One region of the Enterobacter sp. C4G1 genome, then DNA from elsewhere that is predicted to be linked to it. Evidence: predicted binding sites of a transcription regulator. Region 1 holds the regulator's gene; each other region holds the start of a gene.
The links. The regulator PurR, encoded in region 1, represses purine synthesis genes. The targets are predictions, from matches to a motif close to CANGCAAACGTTTGCNTG.

Region 1 (5,452 bases):
AGTAGGCACAAGAGTATTGCATGTAGGGATCAAGCATCCGGCTAAAGAGGTCATTACCTAGATCGTAATGCTCTTTACCCACGATCCATGCCCGTTTTTTGCTTTGCAGGTTGAACAAGCGGGCAGCAGCGACACGCAGGGTATCCTTCACATTACGGGGAAGCTGACTCTCCAGCCCGGCGCGTAAAACGCTTGAGAAAAAGATATCCAGCCGCTCGCATTCCCACCAGCCATCCATATAACTTTCACCCAGTCCTAACGATCCCTCCTGCAATACACGCTTGAAAAAATCGGGATGTTTGATTTGGGGATCGGATGGGGAAGGCCCGTTGATAGTGATGCCTGCACGACCCAATAGTTCAGTGACGATCCGGGACCAGTTGTCGTCCGGAACGCTGACTTCTTCTATACACGATGAACTCATAGCTTCTCCATCACCTTGCTGTGATCAGAACCTTCAAACAGCGTAGACGCTTTTTTTGGTTTGTGAGAAATCTCACGGTATTACGCCCCGTGAGGCTAGTATCCGACGTAGAACAGAGGAAGGGAGATAACCCTTGCCGAAAGGCCTTCCATGGTAAAACGGGAGCACTCCGGCTCCCGTTAACACTTAATATTTATCGTATTTAATCGAACCAAATTTAGTATAGGCCTCAAAATTTGGTGATTCAATAGAAAATTCTTAGCAACCTAATCACTGAAATGTAACATAATTGCTGGTGCGATTATGCGTGCGATGTTTCAGCCTGGGCTGCCGTATTATCCTCACGGTGTGCCGATGACTGCATCTGATAGCCGATGCCAGCAAGTGCAACGGTAACCAGCATCACGCTGGTGGTGGTGAGCAGTGGTGTTGCAATCAGTGCCGATACCACCAGGCTTGCCAGGAAGCACAGCCCCAGTTGCAGTGTGTTCTGCAAGGCTGCCGCACGGCCCGTTGCCTGTGGGAACGGCCGTAAAGCCTGCGCCACCACAATCGGGTAAATGGCACCGTTAGCAATTGCCATCACACAGAATGGAATCAGGATTTCCGCCAGACCAGCCCCCGGAATAAAGCCGACGGCCCAGGTACCAATAACGCTTAAAGCGTACAGCGCCAGCAGCCAGGGTAACATCTGCTGCCCCTGCCATTTTTGCAGCGCCGCACGGCAACCGTAACCGCCCACCAGGAAGGCGATAGTCTGTGGAACATAGCTCAGGCCGATGGCCGCCGGGCTGTACCCCATATCGTGCAGAATAAAGGGTGAGCCGGTCAGCCATGCAAAGAAGCTGGCTGAACAGGCGGCGTAGATAAGCACGTTGCCGCGGTACGCTTTGGTGCGCAGCAAAGAGGTAAAGGTAGTTGGCTTCGCTTCCGGATGTGTCTCTTTTTTATGCGCAGGTTTCAGGGCGAATGCGGGCAGCATCAGCACCAGAGTGATGGCAAACAGGGTGGCGAAAATCGCCTGCCAGTCGAAATGCGCCAGGATCCAACTGCCCAGCAGTGGTGCAAGCGCGGGAGAGAGGCCTACCAGCGGCATAATAGTGGCAAAAATTCGATTGGTCCGTGAAGCCGGATAGTAATCCGTCACCAGCGCCTGCCAGGTGACCGCTGCGGCACAAACGCCGACGGCCTGAACAAAACGCAGCACCAGTAACCAGGTCGCATCGCGTACCCACAACATCCCAAGACAGCCTACGGCAAAAATTGCCAGACCCAGTAACAGCACTGGTTTACGACCAAAACGGTCGGAGAGCGGCCCCCACAGCAGCTGTGCAAAGGCAAAACCGGCGAGGAACAAACTCAGGCTGGCGCTAATGGCCGCGGCAGGCGTTTGCAAATCTTCCTGCATTGCAGCGAATGCGGGTAAGTACATATCGGTAGCTAAAAAGCCCAGCACGCTTAAGCCGCCGAGCCAGACTAAAAAACCTTTCCTGGGTTGCATTGTTTTATTCTCCTTAAGGAGGCAGGGTACGTTGGCGCAGAGTGTAGGGAGTGCAAAGCGGCTTGTGAAACGCTAATATTTGGCGGGTGCATTCAAATTTTTTGCAGGCAGAAAATGTGGTCAGATTATTCTCTTGAAGTTGTGGATGCTGTCGCCCGTAACGGCAGCTTCAGCGGAGCCGCGCAGGAACTACACCGCGTCCCCTCGGCCATTAGCTACACGGTGCGTCAGCTTGAGGAGTGGCTGGCCGTTCCGCTGTTTGAACGCCGCCATCGCGACGTGGAGTTAACGCCTGCCGGGGCGTGGTTTTTGAAAGAAGGGCGTTCTGTTATCAAAAAAATGCAGATCACTCGTGAACAGTGTCAGCAGATTGCTAATGGCTGGCGAGGTCATCTTTCTATTGCGGTGGATAACATCGTAAAACCCGAACGTACCCGGCAGATGATTGTCGATTTTTATCGCCACTTCTCCGATGTCGAGCTGCGGGTATCGCAGGAAGTCTTTAACGGTGTCTGGGATGCGCTGGCAGATGGCAGGGCTGAGATGGCGATCGGCGCAACACAGGCCATACCCGTTGGGGGACGTTACGCATTTCGCGATATGGGAATGTTAAGCTGGAAATGCGTGGTGGCAAGCGATCACCCGCTGGCGGCAATGGCAGGGCCGTTAAGCGATGATACCCTGCGTAACTGGCCATCGCTGGTACTGGAAGATACGTCACGCTCGTTACCCAAGCGTGTGACCTGGCTTCTGGATAACCAGCGACGGGTGATTGCGCCCGACTGGGAATCCTCCGCGACCTGCCTTTCTGCCGGGTTGTGTGTGGCAATGGTGCCGGTCCATTTTGCCAGACCACGAATCGATGCCGGGGAGTGGGTTGCCCTTGAGCTTGAAAACCCATTCCCGGACGCGGCCTGTTGTCTGACCTGGCAGCAAAGTGACGTATCGCCCGCGATGGCCTGGCTGCTGGATTACCTGGGGGACAGTGAAACGCTGAACAGGGAGTGGTTACGGGAGCCAGATTAACTGGCTCCGTGCACGATTAACGGCGGTAGTCGCGGAAAGGACCGTCCGCCACGGAGCGACGTTCGATAAGACGCGGGTGGACTTCAATTGACTGCGACTCTTCACGTTTGTTAACGATCCTGTCCATCAGCATGTTGAAGGCTGTTTCACCCAGAGAATCTTTCGGTTGATGAATAGTGGTCAGCGCCGGGGTGAAGAAACGCGCGTTGCGCACGTTGTCATACCCGATCACAGAAATATCCTGCGGTACGCGCAGACCCAGCTCATCGGCAGCACAAAGCGCACCCATCGCCATAATATCGCCACCGCAGAAGACAGCAGTCGGACGATGCGGCTGGGAGACAATTTGCTGCATTGCGCGGTAACCGGATTCAGGCTCAAAGTCACCCTGAACAATCCAGTTTTCTGGAACGGTGATCAGTGCTTCTTCCATGGCTTTCATAAATCCGGCCAGACGGCCTGCACCGGTGTTGCGCTCCAGTGGACCTGGAATCACGCCAATCTCGCGGTGACCCCGTTCTACCAGATAACGACCGGCCATGTAACCGCCTTCAAAGGCGTTATCGATTACTGAGTCAGTAAAATCGGCATGCGCTTCACCCCAGTCCATCACCACCATTGGGATGTGACGGTACTCTTCCAGCATGGAGAGCACAGAATCCGGGTATTCGGAACACATGACCAGCAGGCCATCCACGCGTTTTTGCGCCATCATAGACAGATAAGCGCGCTGTTTCTCATGGTTGTTCCACGCGTTACCCAGGATCAGGGTATAGCCTTTCTGGAAGCAGTTTTTCTCGACCGCCTCGATTATCTCTGCGAAATATGCAGCTTCGCTGCTGGTGGCCAGCAAACCAATGGATTTGGTGTGATTAACTTTAAGGCTACGTGCGACCGCGCTTGGCGAATAGTGCAGTTCTTTGATCGCCGCCCAGACGGCATTACGCGTCTCTTCCGCTACAAAACGGGTTTTGTTAATTACATGTGATACGGTTGTAGTGGAAACGTTTGCGCGTTTTGCCACGTCTTTAATTGTTGCCATTAAATGTCACTCCAGACCATATCCTAAGCTCCTGAAAAACTTGAAGGTAAACGTTTGCCTTCTCTCACCCTTATCACGCAATCTGGAATTGCGACACGCCGGGAAAACGACACAGGACGTCAGGAGGGGGTCAATGGCCGGTACGCTAATAAATTTAGCGTGGAATTTTGTCCTATCTTGATGAAAAGGGGAAGAGCAAAAGTGGATATCAGTTTAAATCCAGGAAGATTTTTGACGTAAACTGTGTAAAAATGAGCAAGCTCACTTTTCGTAAGGTGATTAAAAGGAGAAAAATTGATGAGTACCGATCTTAAGTTTTCGCTGACGACCACCGTTATCGTGCTGGGTTTGATAGTTGCTGCATCGTTTACGGCTATTCTGCACTGATTCAGACGGGGGGAGAGCGTTCTCCCTCCGGATTTCCTTTTATTGTTACTTCTCCGGCAATAATCTTTTGCCAAATTGTTAACTTCTCATTTTTTGTGATTGGTGTCATGCTTTTGACTTCTTTGTTCTGTGTCGTGGTACGACACGGCATCCGGAGTTGACTCATGAAAATCAATTTTCCTCTGCTGGCCCTGGCGATTGGCGCTTTTGGGATTGGCACCACCGAATTTTCCCCGATGGGGTTATTGCCTGTTATCGCCCGGGGTGTAGACGTCTCTATCCCGGCGGCCGGTATGCTGATTAGCGCCTACGCGATTGGCGTGATGGTAGGGGCACCGTTAATGACGTTGCTGCTTTCACACCGTGCGCGCCGTAATGCGCTGATTTTCCTGATGGCTATTTTTACCCTTGGGAATGTACTTTCCGCGCTTTCACCGGATTACACCACGCTGATGTTGTCACGTATCCTGACTAGCCTTAACCACGGTGCCTTCTTCGGACTGGGATCGGTTGTTGCAGCAAGCGTTGTACCTAAACATAAGCAGGCCAGCGCCGTGGCAACCATGTTTATGGGTCTGACCATTGCCAACATCGGCGGTGTACCTGCGGCCACGTGGCTGGGTGAAGCGATCGGCTGGCGTATGTCGTTCCTGGCAACCGCTGCACTGGGCGTGATTGCTATGGTCGCACTGTTCTTCTCGTTGCCAAAAGGCAGCGCAGGCGAACGCCCTGATGTACGCAAAGAGCTGTCCGTGCTGGTTCGTCCTCAGGTATTGTCTGCACTGCTGACCACCGTGCTGGGGGCTGGGGCGATGTTCACGCTCTATACCTATATTTCGCCCGTGCTGCACGACATTACTCATGCCACGCCGGTCTTTATTACCGCGATGCTGGTGCTGATTGGCGTAGGGTTCTCTATCGGTAACTACCTGGGCGGTAAGCTGGCAGACCGTTCCGTGAGTGGCACGCTGAAAGGCTTCTTAACGCTGCTGATTGCCATCATGGTGGCCATTCCGTGGCTGGCGCGTAACGAATTTGGTGCAGCCATTGCGATGGTGGTATGGGGTGCGGC
Region 2 (5,452 bases), 1.3 Mb from region 1:
ATAACCTCACCCTGCCGGAAGCGAGCGCGTTTCGCGAGAAACCGGGCACGGGCGTGCTGAAAGGAAAAGTGTTGCTGCAAGCGGAAGGATTACGTGTTCTGACAGCGCAGGAAGAAAAACCGCTGTACAGCTTTGATACTCGCCAGACGGCGGTGGAAATGCAGACGCTGACGTTTATCCCATGGTTTAGCTGGGCGAACAGAGGAGAAGGAGAAATGCGGATCTGGGTGAATGAAGGCCGTTAAAAAATCGAAGGGCGGCATCAGCGCCGCCCTTCAGGTTTATCAACCTTCGTTGTGCATCTCTAAGCTTTCGAGATCGTTTTGCAGCTGGACGGCTTTCGCATCGTCGTTGCGCAGCGAGTCAAGGTAGTCAAGGTACTGCTGGTCAACGTCTTTAGTTACGTAGATACCATTGAATACGGAGCATTCGAACTGCTGAATATCCGGGTTCTCGGCGCGTACGGCGTCGATCAGATCGGTCAGGTCCTGGAAGATCAGGCCGTCGGCACCGATTATCTGGCGAATTTCGTCCACTTCGCGACCGTGAGCAATCAGCTCATTGGCGGTTGGCATATCGATGCCATACACGTTCGGGAAGCGGATTTCCGGTGCTGCAGAGGCCAGGTACACTTTCTTCGCACCAGCTTCACGCGCCATCTCGATAATCTGCTCAGACGTCGTACCACGCACGATGGAGTCATCCACCAGCAGCACGTTCTTGTCACGGAACTCAGCACGGTTGGCGTTCAGCTTACGGCGCACGGATTTACGGCGCAGCTGCTGGCCCGGCATGATAAAGGTACGGCCAACGTAACGGTTTTTCACAAAACCCTGACGGTATGGCTTATCCAGAATGCGGGCGATTTCCAGTGCGATATCGCAGGAAGTTTCCGGGATTGGGATAACCACGTCGATATCAAGATCGTCCCACTCGCGGGCAATCTTCTCACCCAGTTTGGTGCCCATGTTCACGCGTGCGCTGTACACAGAAATCTTATCGATGAAGGAGTCAGGACGGGCGAAGTAGACGTATTCGAACAGGCATGGGTTGCTGACCGGGTTGTCGGCACACTGACGGGTAAACAGCTGGCCCTTCTCAGTGATGTAAACCGCTTCGCCTGGTGCGACGTCACGCAGGAACTCAAAGCCCAGGGTATCCAGCGCTACGCTTTCAGAGGCAACCATATATTCAGTACGGCCATCGCCAAGATCGCGCTTGCCGAGCACCAGCGGACGGATACCGTTTGGATCGCGGAAGGCAACCATTCCGTGACCGATAATCATCGCCACACAAGCATACGCGCCACGGATCTGGCGGTTAGTCGCGGCAACGGCGGCAAAGATGTTGTCTGCTTCCAGCGGATAATGGCGGAAGTTATCCAGCTCACTGGCGAAGATATTGAGCAGGATTTCAGAATCAGAAGTCGTGTTAATGTGGCGACGTTTCTCTTCGAACAGCTTTTTACGCAGCTCATGGGCGTTGGTCAGGTTGCCGTTGTGGGCAAGCGTGATGCCGTATGGAGAGTTAACGTAGAAAGGCTGAGCCTCAGAGGCGCTGGAACTGCCAGCAGTAGGATAACGAACGTGACCAATCCCCATATTACCTTGCAGGCGCTGCATATGGCGGGCTTCAAACACATCGTTTACCAGGCCGTTTGCTTTACGTAAACGGAAGCAGTTGTTTGCATCAATGGTGATGATGCCTGCTGCATCCTGTCCACGGTGCTGAAGCACCGATAATGCGTCATAAATAGACTGGTTTACCGGCATGAAACCGGCGATACCGACAATACCGCACATTCGTCTTTTCCTCGTTAAGAGTTTGGTTTAGTAGGCGTAATTGTCGCAGACAGTTTGAACACGGACAGCGCGCAACAACCGGAGCGTACACGTAGTACGCGAGGATTGTGAGCACTGCCCTGGTTCAAAATGGCAAGTAAAATAGCCTAATAAACCAAACTCTAAGCCACATCTCAGAGCTTATGCCCTGGGCAAGAAACTCGACGAGCTTTGCAGATAGTCAAAGAACCATCTGATGATGAAGCTGAACTCTGGAATGAGCTGCGACTTCTGCCAGTCTTCACTTTTTGAGAACCCGGTAAAGGTATCAAGGAAGAACAGTATCGCAGCCACAATCAGCACGCCACGCAACGCCCCGAAACAGATCCCGAGCACCCTGTCCGTTCCTGACAGACCGGTTTTCTCGACCAGCTGACCTATCACGTAATTCACGATAGCGCCGACTAACAGCGTCGCGATAAACAATACCGCGATGGCGATTCCATTTCGGACCAGTTCATCTTCAAAGCCCGTGAACCAGACAGACAGGTAAGTGTAGTAATGACTGGCAACAAAGAAAGCACAACCCCATGTCACCAGCGATAACGCTTCACGTACAAAGCCACGGATCAGGCTAACCAGACAGGAAAAACCAATCACCGCAATGATGGCGTAATCAATCCAGACCATATGTGTCCCACGATTAAACGCCCTGTCATCCAGTTCGGGGCGAATTCTAACAGAAAAAGAAAACGTTTGCGTAGGGATTTCCTTCCCGCGCGTAAATAAAAAAGGCGCTGAAAAAATGTTCAACGCCACAGGCTTTTTACGTCTCTGCGGACGTATGTTTCCCTCACCCCAGGGGGAGAGAGGGAGATCAGTTCGCGCTGTAATTCATCACCACACCGCTCAGACCAGAGATTTGCTTCAGTTCGCCAAGCGATCCTTTCAGCTTATCTTTAGATGCTTCCGGCCCCACGAGAATACGGGTGATTTTACCCTGTACAGGCGTGGAAGGTGAAGTGTAAACCCGATAACCCGCACTGCGCAGTTTACCCACTACCTCATTGACTTTATCGGCATTTTTTAGCGCACCGAGCTGCACAACGTAGGCTTTACCGGTTGGGGCAGCATCCTGCTGAGCCGGTTTTGCCGGAGGCGGTGTTTCTGACGCAGCCGCAAGCTGATCGGTGGTTTTATCACGCTGCGGTTTTGGCTGTGGTTTCTCGACAGGTTTCGGTTTTTCAACAGGCTTAGGCTGCTCAACCGGAACAGGCACAGGATCGATTTCACTGTTGGTGTTCACTGCCAGACGAGAAGGATCGAGCGACGGTGCCGCAGCATCCCCTGCCCGCACCTCTTCAGCCGCACCTTCCGGGGGCTGAGCAGGCAGAGCCTGAGTGGCAGCAGGAGACATATCAGGCTCGTCACGGTCGCCCGGCTTAGGGACCAGCGGGATTGCCGCGAATTCGTCCTGATAATGCTTTTTCTGCCCGTCGAGCAAACCGGGGAGAATAATCACCCCCAGCGCAACAAGCACAATGGTTCCTGTTAAACGGTTCTGAAACTTACTCGCCACCGGTTCTCCCCGCGTCCATCACTTCCATGACATGTGCTACGGTGTGGAACGACCCACACACCAGCACGGTATCTTCTGGGTTAGCATCTGCCATCGCAGCTTCCCAGGCCAGCGCCACGCTTTTATAGATTTCGCCTTTGCCGAGATGTTCCATCAACTGTTCGGCAGTGGCGCCACGTGGCCCCTCCAGTGGAGCACAATACCAGCAATCGACCACAGTCTCCATGCAGGCCAGCGTGCCAGCGATATCTTTATCATGAAGCATACCGATAACCGCCAGGACGCGCCCGGTTTTTGGTAACGATTTAAGACGTCCGGCAAGATATGCTGCCGCATGAGGGTTATGCGCCACATCCAGGATCACGCGCGGTGACTCACTGACAATCTGGAAACGCCCGGGCAGAACCGCATTCCGGATGCCATCGCGAATCGCCTGTTCACTCACGTTCAGTCCACTGGCACGCAGCGCTGCCAGTGCGGTTGCCGCATTCGGCTGCGGCACCTGCGGCAGCGGCAGGTTTTCCAGCGCACCCTGATCATCACTGAAACGCCAGCCGTTTTCCTGCACCTCGTACTGCCAGTCAACCCCGCGACGCAGCAGCACAGCGCCCTTCTCTTTCGCAACGTCAGCAATGGTGTGCGGCATATCCGGCTCGCCTACTACAGCAGGCCTGTTAGCGCGGAAAATACCGGCTTTCTCGCGGCCAATGCTTTCCCTGTCCGGCCCCAGCCAGTCGGTATGATCCAGGGCAATACTGGTCACCACGGAGACATCAGCGTCCACCATGTTGGTGGCATCAAGACGCCCGCCCAGGCCAACTTCCAGAATCACGACATCAAGCTGTGCCTGCTTAAACAGCCACAATGCAGAGAGCGTACCGTATTCAAAATAGGTTAATGAGATCTCACCGCGCGCGGCTTCGATTTCGGCAAAGGAGGCGGTATGGGCAGATTCCGGCAATTCGCTGTTTTGTACGCGCACACGCTCGGTATAACGCACCAGATGCGGAGAGCTGTAAACGCCAACCTTAAAGCCCGCGGCCATCAGTATCGATTCCAGCGTGCGGCAGGTGGTACCTTTACCGTTAGTGCCCGCAACAGTAAACACGAAAGGTGCCGGTTTTAACACGTCCAGACGCGCGGCGACCTGGCTTACGCGCTCAAGCCCCATATCAATAGTTTTACTGTGCAGGTTTTCCAGATAAGAAAGCCACGCGGCCAGGGGCGACGTGGCTTGGGGAATGCTGTTATTTTCCATGATGCCCGGTTGTCATTAACGATTAGAAAGAAAAAGGGCAGCGCCAACCGGCCCTGCCCTTTTCAGTTATCAGGCTTCGGGTTCCTGATCCGGTACGACCACGCCTTCGCGCGGCTCATCCGGGTTAGGCGCTGGCAGATTCATCAGCTTCGCCAGAATGCTTGCCAGTTTCAGGCGCATTTCCGGGCGGCGAACGATCATGTCGATAGCGCCTTTCTCGATGAGGAATTCACTGCGCTGGAATCCAGGCGGCAGTTTTTCACGTACGGTTTGTTCGATAACGCGAGGGCCCGCAAAGCCGATCAGCGCTTTTGGCTCAGCGATGTTCAGATCGCCCAGCATCGCGAAGCTTGCAGAGACGCCACCCATGGTTGGGTCGGTCAGTACAGAAATGTACGGCAGACCGCGTTCCTGCATTTTCGCCAGCGCAGCAGAGGTTTTCGCCATCTGCATCAGGGACATCAGCGCTTCCTGCATACGTGCGCCACCAGAGGCGGAGAAGCAGATCAGCGGGCAGTTGTCTTCCAGCGCCTGCTCTACAGCACGAACGAAACGCGCCCCCACTACGGAGCCCATTGAGCCACCCATAAAGGAGAACTCAAACGCTGCGGCAACAACCGGCATCTCGTGCAGAGTGCCTTTCATCACGATCAGCGCGTCTTTCTCGCCAGTCTCTTTCTGAGCAGAGGCCAGACGATCTTTGTATTTTTTGGAATCGCGGAACTTCAGCACGTCTTTCGGCTCGAGTTCGCTACCCAGTTCTACCAGAGAACCTTCGTCCAGCAGACTATGCACGCGGTTACGCGCCGACATGCGCATGTGGTGGTCACACTT
Region 3 (5,452 bases), on a different contig from region 1:
CCGATGCGCTGAAACAAGGAGATACACGCTACGTTAATATTCGACACAATATTCCGGTTAATCTTTACTATCTGACCGCGTTTGTTGGCGAAGATGGGCGTACCCAGTATCGTACAGATATTTACAATTACGATCTCACCGCGCGATCGGGTGCACAAATTTTGCCAAAAGCTGAACAATTAATCAGGTAAATGAAGTAGTTCGGGAAAATTGATTGTCGTAAGTTATGGTGAATGCGTGGCAATATGGCTGTAGGCCGCGTGTTTACTGGGGTTGGGCGCCTTGACGTAGGTTGTTTTGCCAGTTAAGGTGCCCTTCGTGCGCTAAGCATATATACGATAAACATTGACCTGTAGACCTGATTATCATGGACAAATTTGACGCTAATCGCCGCAAACTGCTGGCGTTAGGTGGTGTTGCGCTTGGCGCAGCGGCCATCTTGCCTACGCCAGCATTTGCCACCCTCTCGACACCTCGTCCGCGTATTTTAACGCTCAACAATCTGCATACTGGTGAGTCGCTTAAAGCGGAATTTTTCGATGGCAGAGGCTATATTCAGGATGAATTAGCAAAACTAAACCATTTTTTCCGTGATTTCCGCGCGAATAAAATAAAAGCCATCGATCCTGGATTATTTGATCAGCTTTTCCGCCTCCAGGGCCTGCTCGGAACCAGCAAGCCTGTGCAACTCGTTTCCGGTTATCGCTCTCTTGATACCAACAATGAATTGCGCGCCCGTAGCCGTGGGGTAGCCAAAAAAAGCTATCACACTAAAGGACAGGCGATGGATTTTCATATTGAAGGCGTTTCGTTAGCCAATATTCGCAAAGCTGCGTTATCTATGCGTGCAGGTGGTGTAGGATATTACCCCAGCAGCAACTTTGTGCATATTGATACCGGGCCCGTTCGGCACTGGTAATAACGAAATACAGGAGCAGTATGAACTATCGTATTATTCCGGTTACCGCGTTCTCCCAGAACTGTTCATTAATCTGGTGTGAGCAAACCAAACTGGCCGCGCTTGTCGATCCCGGTGGTGACGCCGAGAAAATCAAGCAAGAAGTCGCAGCGTCGGGTGTGACGCTGATGCAGATTTTGCTGACCCATGGTCATCTTGATCATGTGGGGGCTGCGGCGGAGCTGGCGCAACACTACGGTGTGCCGGTGATTGGCCCGGAAAAAGAAGATGAGTTCTGGCTGCAAGGGTTACCTGCCCAAAGCCGCATGTTTGGCCTTGATGAGTGTCAACCTCTGACACCCGATCGCTGGCTAAACGAAGGGGAGAGCGTTACCGTAGGGAATGTGACTTTACAGGTGTTGCATTGTCCGGGGCATACGCCAGGTCATATCGTCTTCTTTGATGATAAATCGCGTTTGCTGATTTCCGGTGATGTGATTTTCAAAGGTGGCGTAGGACGCAGCGACTTCCCGCGCGGTGACCACGGTCAGCTGATTCAGTCGATTAAACAGAAATTATTGCCGCTGGGCGATGATGTGACGTTTATTCCTGGACATGGCCCGATGTCGACGCTGGGTTACGAGCGTATACACAACCCGTTCCTCCAGGATGAAATGCCTGTCTGGTAAGCCAGATTAAATAAAAAAAGCCTGCATGATGCAGGCTTTTTTATTGGTCGGGTGCGTGAAAACATCACCCGACGGATTGTTACAGCACAGCGACAATCGCTTCGCACAGCGGCGCCATGTTGTCTGGTGTCATGCCGGCAACGTTAACACGGCCTGAAGCCACCGCGTAAACGCCAAACTCTTCACGCAGACGCAGAACCTGTTCTTTGGTCAGGCCGCTGAAAGAGAACATGCCGTTCTGTTTGATAATAAAGCTGAAGTCGCGGTCAGCGCCTTTCTCAGCCAGGGTGTTCACAAACAGCAGACGCATACGCTGGATGCGCTGGCGCATATCGTTCAGCTCTTGTTCCCAGATTGCACGCAGGGCGTCGTTGCTCAGGATGGTCGCGACCACCGATGCACCGTGCGCTGGTGGGTTAGAGTAGTTAGCGCGGATCACAGACTTCATCTGGCTGAATGCGCGATCAACAGTTTGCTCATCAGCGGAAACCAGCGTACATGCACCTACACGCTCGTTGTACAGGCCGAAGTTCTTGGAGTAGGAGCTTGCAACAATCAGTTCCTGATGCACAGCAGCGAAGGCACGCAGGCCTTCAGCATCTTCTTCCAGACCACGGGCAAAGCCCTGGTATGCGAAGTCGAACAGCGGCAGCCAACCTTTTTCAACGGACAGTTTAGCCAGTTGTTCCCACTGTTCCAGCGTAGGATCGATACCCGTTGGGTTATGGCAGCAGCCGTGGAACAGCACCACGTCTCCAGCTTGCGCTTCGCTCAGGCTGGCCAGCAGGCCGTCGAAGTCGAGAGAGTGTTTTGCCGCGTCGTAGTAAGCGTATTCACACACTTCCAGACCCGCAGAGTTAAACACGCTTTTGTGGTTCGGCCAGCTTGGATTGCTAACCCACACACGTTTAACAGAGGTATTTTTTGCCAGGAAATCCGCCGCAACACGCAGCGCGCCAGTACCGCCAGGGGTCTGCGCAGTGCGGGCACGCTTATCGGTCACGATCGCGTTGCCTTTTCCGAACAGCAGTTCCTGAGTGCAACGACCAAATTCAGGGATACCATCAATACCGAGGTAGTTTTTGGTGGTTTCGTTTTCCAGCAGATACTGCTCAGCTTTTTTAACGCTGGTCAGTACCGGAGTCTTGCCGGTTTCATCTTTATATACACCAATACCCAGGTTGATTTTGCCAGGGCGGTCATCGGCACGAAACAGATCGGCCAGGCCCAGAATTGGGTCGGCAGGAGCGGCGGTAATGTTCTCAAACATGACGAAGTTCCATTGTGATTACAGGAGTGAAATCCGCTATCAGGTTAACGGTAGATTTACAAAATGCCAACCGTTTGCGACAAAAAGCGTGCGGCTTTTCAAAAGTCGCCATTATTTACTATCAGACATAAAAAAACAGGGCCGAAGCCCTGTTTCTTAAGCATAGAACAAAGTGGTGTACTGATTAGAACTGGTAGGTCACAGCCATTGCAACCTGGTCGTCTTTACCGTTCACGATACCAACGTTACGAGAGTAAGAGGTGTCGTCGATCAGGTTCAGCTGGTAGTCAACATAAACGTTGAAGTTTTTGTTGAAGTAGTAAGTTGCACCCAGTTCAACAAATTTCTGCAGGTCAGCATCGCCGCCATTGAAGGTGCCACGCTGAGACAGGTTTTTACCTTTAGACTGAACGTAAGACACGGAAGGACGCAGACCGAAGTCGAACTGGTACTGAGCGATCACTTCGAAGTTCTGAGTTTTGTTCGCGAATGAACCGTCAGCTTCACGAGTCATGTTGCGGGTTTCAGCATAGGTGGTTGCCAGGTAGATGTTGTTAGCATCGTATTTAGCACCAACAGCCCATGCTTCAGCTTTGTCGCCTTTGCCGTCAGCAGTCTGAAGGTTGGTACGGTCAGAGTTGCTGTATGCACCGATCAGACCGAAGCCTTCACCGAATTCGTAACCAACAGAGGTACCGAAGCCATCACCGTTAGCGGTTTTAACGTCAGTACGGTCGTTTTTACCCTGATACTGCAGGCCCAGGCTCAGACCATCAACCAGACCGAAGAAGTCGGTGTTGCGGTAGGTCAGAACGCCAGTAGTACGGCCAGTCATGAAGTTATCAGAGTAGTTAGCCCAGGTCATACCGGAGAAAGAAGGTGCCATATCGGTCAGACCTTCTACATCGTATACGATACCGTAGTTACGGCCGTAGTCGATAGAACCAGCATCACCTGCTTTCAGGCCAGCGAACGCCAGACGGGTACGCTGAGTCTGGTTGCTTTCTGCCTGGCTTGCCAGAGCACGGTATTCCCACTGACCGTAACCAGTCAGTTGGTCATTGATTTGAGTTTCGCCTTTGAAACCGATCTGTGCATAGGTGTTGTCGCTGCTGTCGGTGTTGTCACCAGAGGTAACGAAGTCATGCTCACCAACAACTTTCCCATACAGATCCAGTTTGTTGCCGTTTTTGTTATAGATTTCTGCAGCGTTAGCTGCACCGGCTACCAGCAGAGCAGGGATAACCACTGCCAGGATATTGCGCTTCATCATTATTTATTACCCTCATTGGTTTTTTTATGACACTCGCCACTGCCGTCAATAAATTCTGTCAATAAATATTTCCGGAACTATTGATGAGAGTTTGGTGTCTTTATGTATCTGACAGGCATCTTTCCATTCATAGAACCGTTTCGCTAGCCTGAAAATGCTACAATTCTAAAGATTGAGTAACAAAAAGAAATAATGTGTAAGAGTTTGTGTATTTTAAGGAACTTTGTGAACCACCTCAAATTTCAGAACTGATTGGCTAATTAAAAGCCTGGTTCATTCCTATGTATATGAATTGCTTATGCTTAATTTGGATAAAGGCAATTCATATAAACAGAAGTTAAACGACTCGTTTTTTCTTATGACCGCTATCAGCCTTCTGGATGGCTGTAAATGTGGTTGAAATTTGTGCTAAAGCATCAGAAATGCATTAAGCGCAATAAGAGTGTGGTTTATTTTTTGTTCACAGATATTTCGTGGAAACAAAACGTAACAGGTAGAGGTTATGACGGGGTTGTAGTTTAAAGATGCTGACTTTCAACTGACGAAAACTGACAAAGCAGAATAAAATAATGGCCAGCAATTGCTGGCCATTTTAATTAACGCGGAATTAGAAGCTTGCGTTACGCGGGGTACGCGGGAATGGAATCACGTCACGCACGTTCTGAACGCCGGTCACGTAAGCGATCAGACGCTCGAAGCCCAGACCGAAACCTGAGTGAGGCACGGTACCGTAACGACGCAGGTCGCGATACCAGCTGTAATCAGCCGGGTTCAGGCCCATCTCTTCCATACGGGCATCCAGCACGTCCAGACGCTCTTCACGCTGAGAGCCACCGATGATTTCACCGATGCCCGGTGCCAGCACGTCCATCGCAGCAACGGTTTTACCGTCTTCGTTAAGGCGCATGTAGAAGGCCTTAATGTCTTTCGGATAGTTTTTAACAACTACCGGTGCTTTGAAGTGCTTCTCTGCCAGGTAACGCTCATGCTCGGAAGAGAGATCGACGCCCCAGTAAACCGGGTTCTCGAACGTCTCGCCGCATTTTTCGAGGATGGCAACCGCGTCGGTGTAATCCACCTGCGCGAAGTCAGCCGAAACAAAACGCTCCAGACGGGCAACAGCGTCGTTATCCACACGCTCGGCGAAGAATTTCATGTCGTCAGCGCGTTCTTCCAGAACCGCTTTGAACACGTACTTCAGCATCGCTTCTGCCAGACCCGCAACATCGTTCAGGTCAGCAAACGCCACTTCTGGCTCCAGCATCCAGAATTCCGCCAGGTGACGGCTGGTGTTGGAGTTTTCCGCACGGAAGGTTGGGCCG

Region 2: a site for PurR is predicted at 2,527-2,544, ahead of cvpA (colicin V production protein). Genes of this name have one in related genera too.
Region 3: a site for PurR is predicted at 2,921-2,938, ahead of ACT9TW_RS13020 (amino acid aminotransferase). Genes of this name have one in related genera too.

Annotation. Positions count from the first base shown of each region.
Region 1 is NZ_JBQVVV010000002.1:257,018-262,469, forward strand. Features, by position in the region: gene cfa (cyclopropane fatty acyl phospholipid synthase) at 1-424, opposite strand, end outside; gene punC (purine nucleoside transporter PunC) at 726-1,925, opposite strand; gene punR (DNA-binding transcriptional activator PunR) at 2,040-2,951, shown strand; gene purR (HTH-type transcriptional repressor PurR) at 2,968-3,993, opposite strand; gene cydH (cytochrome bd-I oxidase subunit CydH) at 4,291-4,380, shown strand; gene ACT9TW_RS15105 (MFS transporter) at 4,545-5,452, shown strand, end outside.
Region 2 is NZ_JBQVVV010000002.1:1,585,467-1,590,918, forward strand. Features, by position in the region: gene ACT9TW_RS21420 (glycoside hydrolase family 127 protein) at 1-245, shown strand, start outside; gene purF (amidophosphoribosyltransferase) at 285-1,802, opposite strand; gene cvpA (colicin V production protein) at 1,983-2,471, opposite strand; gene dedD (cell division protein DedD) at 2,659-3,360, opposite strand; gene folC (bifunctional tetrahydrofolate synthase/dihydrofolate synthase) at 3,350-4,618, opposite strand; gene accD (acetyl-CoA carboxylase, carboxyltransferase subunit beta) at 4,688-5,452, opposite strand, start outside.
Region 3 is NZ_JBQVVV010000001.1:2,713,633-2,719,084, forward strand. Features, by position in the region: gene ldtD (L,D-transpeptidase) at 1-191, shown strand, start outside; gene ACT9TW_RS13010 (YcbK family protein) at 368-919, shown strand; gene ACT9TW_RS13015 (MBL fold metallo-hydrolase) at 940-1,587, shown strand; gene ACT9TW_RS13020 (amino acid aminotransferase) at 1,667-2,857, opposite strand; gene ACT9TW_RS13025 (porin) at 3,042-4,130, opposite strand; gene asnS (asparagine--tRNA ligase) at 4,738-5,452, opposite strand, start outside.